2 regions of the Halomonas sp. CnH100-B genome follow, and region 2 is predicted to be linked to the other one. Evidence: predicted binding sites of a transcription regulator. Region 2 holds the regulator's gene; the other holds the start of a gene.
The links. Region 2 encodes sigma-54, which starts transcription at its own class of promoters, with help from an activator protein. Its sites were predicted from a motif close to TGGCACNNNNNTTGCTNT; they were not measured.

Region 1 (4,307 bases), 250 kb from region 2:
ACGAGGGCCAGATGGTGAGCGCCCTGGATACGATCACGGAAGACGTGAAGCGCCAGTTCGCCATGCACGGTGGAGACCTGGGTCGTTTCGACGTGATCCACCGTCTGCTCATTCACGATACGATAGTGGATCAAATCGGCAATGGTGCCCATCTTGATACCGTGCGCCTTGGCAAAGGCCTCCAGCTCCGGGCGGCGGGCCATACTGCCATCATCGTTCATGATCTCGCAAATGACGCCGCTGGGGTCCAAACCCGCCAGCGCTGCCAGATCGCAGGCGGCTTCGGTATGCCCTGCGCGGCGCAGTACGCCGCCTGGCTCGGCCATCAGCGGGAAAATGTGGCCCGGCTGAACGATATCCGAGGGCTTGGCATTCGGAGCAACGGCGGCCTGCACCGTCCGAGCACGATCGGCAGCGGAAATACCGGTGGTGACCCCTTCCGTCGCCTCGATGGAGAGCGTGAACTTGGTACCAAAACCGGAGCCATTGTCCCGCACCATCAGCGGCAGGTTGAGCTGCTCGCAGCGCTCGCGGGTCATCGGCATACAAATTAGACCGCAGGCATACCGCGCCATGAAGTTGATATGCTCAGGCTTCACCATTTCGGCGGCCATGATGATATCACCTTCGTTCTCGCGATCCTCATCGTCCATGAGAATCACCATTTTGCCCTGGCGAATGTCATCTACCAGCTCAGCGATGGGGGATAAACCCTCTGAAGAGGAGTGCGCCATGGAATCTCCAAAAAATAGGCTCGCATCGTATGCGAATTCGGGCGTCAGGGTACCTTGCAATGACGGCTTGCGCTAGTCAGCCTGCGGGGTGGCAATGATCCACCAGTCGCTCCCAACGGTTCGCGATGCCGTCACCGTCAAACGTTTCTGATCGGCCATCTGGGTAATCCCCGGCAGAGCAAATAGCGGCCTGGCCTCGCCGCCCAACAGCGTGGGCGCGACAAAAAGCTGCAGCTCATCGATCAAATCCGCCTCTAGCAGTGCGCCCGCCAGCGTGGCACCCGTTTCCACCAACAGTTCGTTAACCTGCTCATTATCCGCTAGCCAGCGCAGCATGTCAGCCAGCGCAATACGCCCGTTTTCGGCAGGTACTACCTGAATCTCGGCCCCGGCTTCTGCCAGTTTACGCCGTTTCTCTTCGCTGTGTTGATCCGTCGTGATGATGAGCGTGCGCCCCGGCTCGCGCAGGCAGGCAGCCGCTAGTGGAAGACGAAGGCGCGAATCGAGGATCACCCGTAGCGGTTGGCGCTGGACGATGTCATCGGCGTTGTCCAGCGCTAACTGGTCGGCCCTTAGGGTGAGGCGGGAGTCATCCATGATCAGAGACTCTACGCCGCTCAGTATGGCGCTTGACCGGGCACGCAGACGCTGCACCTGCGTGCGCGCCTGGGGCCCGGTGATCCACTGCGACTCACCTGACCCCATCGCGGTACGACCATCCAGACTCATGGCCATTTTCAACCGCACGTAGGGGCGGCCGCGCTCCATCCGGGAGATGAACCCTGGGTTGAGCGCCTTGGCGTCGGTCTCGAGCAGCCCCACCTGCACCTGGATGCCCGCCGCCTCTAAATGGGCGATGCCACCCCCACTAACCCGAGGGTTCGGGTCCTGCATCGCCACGACGACACGGGCAACACCGGCATCGGCCAGTGCCACGGCGCAGGGGCCGGTCCGTCCGGTATGAGAGCAGGGCTCGAGCGTGACATAGGCGGTAGCGCCTCGAGCCTCGCTGCCCGCTGCCTGCAGCGCATGGATTTCTGCGTGGGGTTCTCCGGCACGCACATGGTACCCCTCCCCCACGATATGGCCCTCTTCGCTGTCCGCGAAGGACACGATCACGCACCCCACTCTCGGATTGGGGTCGGTGGTATACACCCCCCGCTTGGCCAATTGAATCGCGCGGGCCATATAGCGATGGTCGGCGGTGGAGAACTCACCCATCATGATGCTCCGTTCGATTAACCCTGTCCGGCCGACTCATCGGAGGGCTCCTGGGAGAGCCGATCGATTTCAGCGCGGAATTCGTCGAGATCCTGAAACTTGCGGTATACCGAGGCAAAGCGAATGTAGGCAACTTGATCGAGACTACGAAGCGCTTTCATCACGGCCTCACCGATCTCGCGGGCGTTCACTTCACGGTCGCCGCGGGCGCGCAGCGTTTGCCGTATACGCTCGACCGAGGCCTCGATGGCTTCGGCGCTGACCGGACGCTTTTCCAGCGCGCGCAGCATGCCGTCGCGTAACTTCGCTTCATTGAAGCTTTCACGAGAGCCGTCGGATTTCACCACCCGCGGCATAATCAGCTCGGCGGTTTCGTAAGTCGTAAAGCGTTCATGGCAGTTGGCGCACTGGCGACGACGGCGCACCTGGTCACCCTCTGCCACCAGCCTGGAATCTGTCACTCTCGTATCGTTTGCACCACAAAAAGGGCAATGCATGGCAGTCAACCTATTATCAGTACACACTAGAACCAGTGCGTGCAGCGTGTCAGCCTGGGCGAACGAGCAGCGTCAAGGCGTCGGCCCTAGCGCGCTTCGCCATTTTATAAACTGTTTTATCGCCAACGGGTCGGCGGCAGCGGCAGCCACGACCTGATGGCATAGCGGTGTTATACGACGCGTATCTCACCGTATTGTAACGATTTGGCACACAAGCTGCAGCGTTTGTCGAAGTTGATTGATAGGACGCCCGCTATGACCGCTTTCGAACAGACCGTTCACCGCTACCTCACCCATCTATATGGCCCGCGCGCCGGGGAGGTTCAGCGGCGAATAGGACAGCACCTTGCGCATTTTCGCGCGATGTCGACGACCGCCCCAACGACGAGCGAGACGCCTCATGATGCACCAACATGGAGCGAACAAGATCAGTGGGTCATCTGTTACGGCGACTCCATTGTGGAGGAGGGAACGCCGCCGTTAGCGGTGCTGGATACCTTTCTGCAGCGCTACCTGGGGGATGCCATCAGCGGGGTCCACGTGCTGCCCTTTTTCCCCTGGAGCAGTGACGATGGTTTTTCGGTGATTCACTACCGCGAGGTCAATAGCGAGCTGGGCGAGTGGGCGCATATTCAAAACTTGGCCAGCCACTATGATTTGATGGCCGATTTAGTGCTCAATCATGTCTCGCGGGAGTCGCTCTGGTTCGTCGATTACCTGACCGGCAGCCTGCCCGGTCGCGACTACTTTATTGAAGTCGATCCGGATACCGATGTTTCCCAGGTCACCCGACCACGCAGTAGCCCACTCCTAGTGCCGATCTCTACGCGCCGGGGGACGCGCCACGTGTGGGCGACTTTCTCGGAAGACCAAATAGATCTCAACTTCGAAAACCCGGATGTGTTGCTCGAGTTCGTGGGTATTTTGCTGTTCTACCTACAGCAAGGAGTGCGCATTATTCGCTTGGACGCGGTGGCATTTTTGTGGAAGCGCCTGGGCACCTCCTGCATTCACCTGCCCGAAACCCATACGGTGGTGCGCTTACTTCGCGCCATCGTGGATGAAATAGCCCCCGGTACGCTGCTGATCACCGAAACCAACGTGCCCCATGCCGAAAACATCAGCTACTTTGGCTTGGAGCGATTAGCGGAAGGCGCGCCCGATGAAGCCCACATGGTGTACCAGTTCGCCCTGCCCCCGCTGCTACTGCACACCTTGACTCGCGGCGAAGCGACGACGCTGCAAACGTGGCTGAACAGCCTGCCAGTACTACCGAAGCAGTGCACCTACCTAAATTTCACCGCCAGCCACGACGGTATCGGCGTACGACCGCTAGAAGGCCTGCTGCCCGACCATGAGCGCGACGCGCTGCTGGAGCTGATGCACCGCTTTGGTGGGTTTGTCAGTATGCGCAGCAACCCTGACGGTAGCGACACGCCCTACGAGATCAACATTACCTGGTTTGAGGCCATGCGCGGCACCCGCCGCGGGCCAGACCCGTGGCAAATTGCGCGCTTTCTATGTAGCCAAGCGATCATGCTCAGCCTGCAAGGAATACCCGCGCTCTATATCCATACGCTTACCGGCACGCTGAACGATGTCGAAGGCGTGGAACGCAGCGGCCGCTTACGCTCGATCAACCGTCGTCGCTGGCAGCTCGATGAGCTAGCTCTGCTATTAGAGAGCCCTTCCACCCCGACCCACGACGTGTTCCACGCCCTGCATCGGCTGCTAACACGGCGCCGTCAAGAGCCCTGCTTTCACCCCAACGCACCGCAGCGCGTGATAGAAACGCCCCCTGAACTGCTGGCGATCGAGCGCGGCCCGCTCGCTAGCGGCCGGCGCTTGCTCGCCC
Region 2 (4,307 bases):
GCTGGCGCTGGTGGGCCACTTGATCGGTAATGCGGCGGCGCAAATCGTGCACGGAGAGCCGAGACGTATCGATCAATAAATCGGCGAGATCGCGTATTTCATGTAGCGTTTCCTCCTCTTTGTTGATCGCCTCTTCCAGCGTCATTTCGCTGTCGCGAGTGAGGGGGTGGCGACGACGAGTGGCGGAGTAGCGCTCCAGCAGAATGCGTGCGTCCGTGGTTAGATAGATCACCTGAAAACGAATGTCTCGCTGGCGTAGCTCTTCCAACAGCGCTGGCAGACGCTCCAGCGCGATGGGGAGGTTGCGCGCATCGATGCTAACGGCAATACGAGTGCGTTCTCCTTGAGCGCGCAGCTCATCGATCAGCGAGCCCAGCAGCATGGCAGGTAAGTTATCGATCGCATAATAGCCAAGATCCTCCAGCGCTTGTAAGGCGATAGATTTACCGGACCCCGAACGGCCGCTAATGATCACCAGTTGCATAGCGTCTCTCTTGGCGTATGAGCGTAGGAAATAAACAGTGATGGACGTGTGAGTATCTTACGCGGCCTGTTCGCGTATCTTGGCCGTCATCAGGGTCAATAGCTCTTTTTGACTGCTGGCTTTGCGTAACTGTTGACGGGTATTCGCATCGTTCATGATCGTCGCGACTTGCCCAAGCAGAGCGAGATGCGTGTCGTCCGCCTCTTCGGGTACGAGCAACACGAACACTAGATCGACGGGGTCGCCATCGATGGCATCGAAATCGACCGGCTCGGCAAGTTTCAAAAAGCCAGCGATGGGCGAGCTACAGTGCGGGCTACGTGCGTGGGGGATGGCAACGCCGTTGCCAATTCCCGTGCTGCCGAGACGCTCGCGTCCAATCAGGCGGCTAAACACTTCTTGGCTATCGAGGCTGGGTGTGTTTTGGGCGATGAAGGTGCTGAAAAACTCCAGCACCCGTTTTTTGCTGCCCCCGGGCACGTCGTAGAGCACGCGCTCCGGGGGGAGGATGGTTTCCAACGTCATTGAGTTAACGCACGCCTGCGCCCTGGGCGCGAGCTTGTGCTTTTTCCTTGTGTTTAACGAGTTGACGATCGATTTTGTCTGCGAGCGCATCGATAGCGGCATACATATCGTTATCGAGGGCTTCGGCATGAAGGTCGGCACCGGCGGCATGCAGCGTACAGGCTGCCTGCTGGCGTTCTTTCTCGACAGATAAGGTCACTTGCACCGTGGTGATGTTGTCATAGTGGCGTTCGACGCGTTCCAGCTTTTCGTTAACGTAGTCACGCAAGGCGTCAGTCAGTTCAACGTGATGACCAGTGATGTTTACTTGCATTGACGTGCTCCTTATCCATCGGGCTGTACTTCGATTGTAACCCTTTTTGCGCTATTGCAAAGCCCCTGCGTCGAGTTTGTCATGCCCTACCGTTTAACTAGCGTAAACGGCGGCGCTCACTGGACGAGGGAATACCCATTGACTCGCGATATTTCGCTACCGTACGCCGGGCAACGCTGATGCCTCCCTCCTCAAGGAGGGTCACCAGGCGACTATCGGAGAGCGGTTTACCCGACGGCTCCTCTTGTATCAGTTTTTTGATCCGTGCACGAATGGCGGTGCTGGAGTGGCTATCGCCGCCATCGTGGCTGCTGACTTGGCTCGAGAAGAAGTACTTCAACTCGAACACGCCTCGTGGCGTATGTATGAATTTCTGCGTCGTCACACGGGAGATCGTGGACTCGTGCATCTCCACGGCCTCGGCGATGTCGGCCAGGATCAGCGGTTTCATGGCCTCTTCGCCGTGCTCTAGAAAGCCGATCTGGCGGGCGATGATTTCACGACCTACTCGCAGAAGCGTGTCATTACGGCTGGAAAGGCTTTTGATCAGCCAGCGAGCTTCTTGGAGGTGCTCTTTCAAGAACTGGTTGTCTTGGCTCTTGTCGGCACGTTTGATCAAACTGGCGTAATCGGGCTGGATACGCAGGCGCGGCAGCGCCTCCGGGTTGAGCTCTAAGTGCCAGCCCTCGTTGTCATGGCGCACGACCAAATCGGGCGTGATATAGCTGTCGTCGGTCACGCCGTAGGCGCTGCCTGGGCGTGGGTCAAGGCTGCGAATTAAACGGATGACGTCGTCCAACTGCTCGTCATCCAGGCTCAGGCGGCGCTTGAGTAGCCGTAAATCGTCTTTGCCCAAGGCTTCGAGAAACTGACGCACCAAGCGTTTTGCGGGCATCAATAGCGGGGTGTCTTCAGGCAGCGCGGCCAGCTGAAGCATCAGGCACTCGCGCAGGTCGCGGGCAAACACGCCGGTGGGCTCGAACTGTTGTAAGCGCAACAGGGTGTTTTCTACTTCACGCTGGCTCAGGCTGTCGTGGCCTTGCGCCTTGAGGCCTTCGCGGATGTCGTTGAGCGGTTGAGTGAGATAGCCGTTGGCATCCAGTGCATCGATCAGGCTTTCGGCAATGGCATAGTCGCGGGGAGAGAAGTCGGTCATGGCCAATTGCCATAACAGATGGCCATGAAGGCTTTGGCCTGCGGCTTGGCGCTCGAAGTCGGGTCCTTCGCTGCTACCGCCCAAGCTACCCATGTCTTGGTAGGTGTCCGACCAGTCGCTGTCTACGGAGAGTTCGTTGGGAATGCTGTCCGACCACTCGGCCTCTTGAGGCTCGCTAACAGCCTGTTCGCCAAACTCATCCTCTTGTTCGAGCATGGGGTTAGCGTCCAGCGCTTGCTGAATTTCTTGACGGAGGTCCAGCGTGGAGAGCTGTAGCAGGGCAATGGCCTGCTGCAGCTGAGGTGTCATGGTCAGCTGTGTGCCGATACGCAATTGGAGAGAAGCTTTCATGACCATCTGAGAACCACTCGTTAATCAGAAAGCTCCACCCTAGAGCGAGTTATGACTCTGTGCAAGTGCAATAAGCATGCCACTAAAAGAAAAGTTTGGTCAGGCCAGAGTTTAGAGGCGGAAGTCTGCGCCTAGATAGACATCACGAACCTTCTGGTTATTGAGGATCTCCTGGGCGTTTCCACTGGCGATGATATGGCCGTCGCCAACGATGTAGGCAATGTCACAAATATCCAGGGTTTCGCGCACGTTATGGTCAGTGATCAAGACGCCGATGTGGCGTTTTTTCAGTGCGCGGATGATGGTTTTGATTTCACCCACTGAAATAGGGTCGACCCCGGCAAACGGCTCGTCGAGCAGAATGAATGCGGGCTCGGTAGCGAGTGAGCGAGCGATCTCCACTCGGCGGCGCTCGCCCCCTGAGAGGCTCATGCCCAGGTTGTCGCGAATGTGGGTAATATGGAAATCTTCGAGCAGTGACTCGAGGCGTGCTTCCCGAGCGCTACGGTCCAGCGCTTTGCGCGTCTCGAGAATCGCCATGATGTTATCGGCCACCGAGAGCTTGCGGAAAATGGAGGCTTCCTGGGGGAGGTAGCCAATCCCGGCCATGGCGCGCTCGTGCATGGGCGCATGGGTCAGGTCGACGTCGTCGATACCGACGCTACCGGCATCGGATTTGACCAGTCCAACGATCATGTAAAACGACGTGGTTTTACCCGCCCCGTTGGGCCCCAGCAGGCCGACGACGCTACCCTGAGCGATTTCCAGGTTGATATCTTTCACGACCCGACGGCGTTTGTAGCTCTTCGCTAGGTGATGGGCGTAGAGCGTTTTGACAGGTGCGGAATCTGCAGAGGTTGATGCTGCCACGTGGCCGCTCCCTATTGTTCGGGCTGAAGAGTCATGCGAATGCGCTGGTTGTCGCTACCGCTCACGTCGGAGCGTGCTTGCACCACTTCCTGGTCGATGAAGTACTCCAAACGCCCCCCTTGGAAACGGTCGCCTTGCTGGGTCAGTTCGGCTTGGTCGATCAGCTCGACACGGCGTTCGGCGACATGGTAAACGATACGACGCGCCCAGCCCTCCATGGGGGTTTCTTGATCTTCGAGCTGATTGCGCAGGTAGGCGCGCTCACCCGTGGCAATGGCGCGTGACAGCTCGCCTGCGTCGTTGCGCTGAATTTCGACGCGTTCGCCGCGCAGTTGCATCTCGCCCTGGCGAATGTCCACGTTGCCTGAGTAAACAGCGGTGCCAGCGCGCTGGTCGAGGTCCAGGCGGTCGGCTTCGACCTCGATGGGGGCTTGGCTTTGTGCCATGGCCGCCGTGGCGAGGGGTAGGGTTAACGTAAAGAGTGCAGTGCGGAGAGAGGCGTTCATCGCGACTCCTCAGGGTTACGAGTGGCAGGCGGGTGGACGCCGCGCACGTTATTGGTCAGGCGGACTTGGCTGTCATCGAGCCAAACGTCCATGCGGGAGGCT

Region 1: the regulator sigma-54 is predicted to act here: its motif matches at 2,658-2,675, upstream of NH398_RS00115 (sugar phosphorylase).

The regions. Positions count from the first base shown of each region.
Region 1 covers NZ_JAMXRX010000001.1:25,076-29,382, reverse strand. Annotated here, with positions in the region: gene ribBA (bifunctional 3,4-dihydroxy-2-butanone-4-phosphate synthase/GTP cyclohydrolase II) at 1-734, opposite strand, end outside; gene ribD (bifunctional diaminohydroxyphosphoribosylaminopyrimidine deaminase/5-amino-6-(5-phosphoribosylamino)uracil reductase RibD) at 807-1,955, opposite strand; gene nrdR (transcriptional regulator NrdR) at 1,973-2,452, opposite strand; gene NH398_RS00115 (sugar phosphorylase) at 2,708-4,307, shown strand, end outside.
Region 2 covers NZ_JAMXRX010000001.1:275,519-279,825, forward strand. Annotated here, with positions in the region: gene rapZ (RNase adapter RapZ) at 1-484, opposite strand, end outside; gene ptsN (PTS IIA-like nitrogen regulatory protein PtsN) at 542-1,009, opposite strand; gene raiA (ribosome-associated translation inhibitor RaiA) at 1,014-1,322, opposite strand; gene NH398_RS01145 (RNA polymerase factor sigma-54) at 1,420-2,835, opposite strand; gene lptB (LPS export ABC transporter ATP-binding protein) at 2,941-3,699, opposite strand; gene lptA (lipopolysaccharide transport periplasmic protein LptA) at 3,711-4,205, opposite strand; gene lptC (LPS export ABC transporter periplasmic protein LptC) at 4,202-4,307, opposite strand, start outside.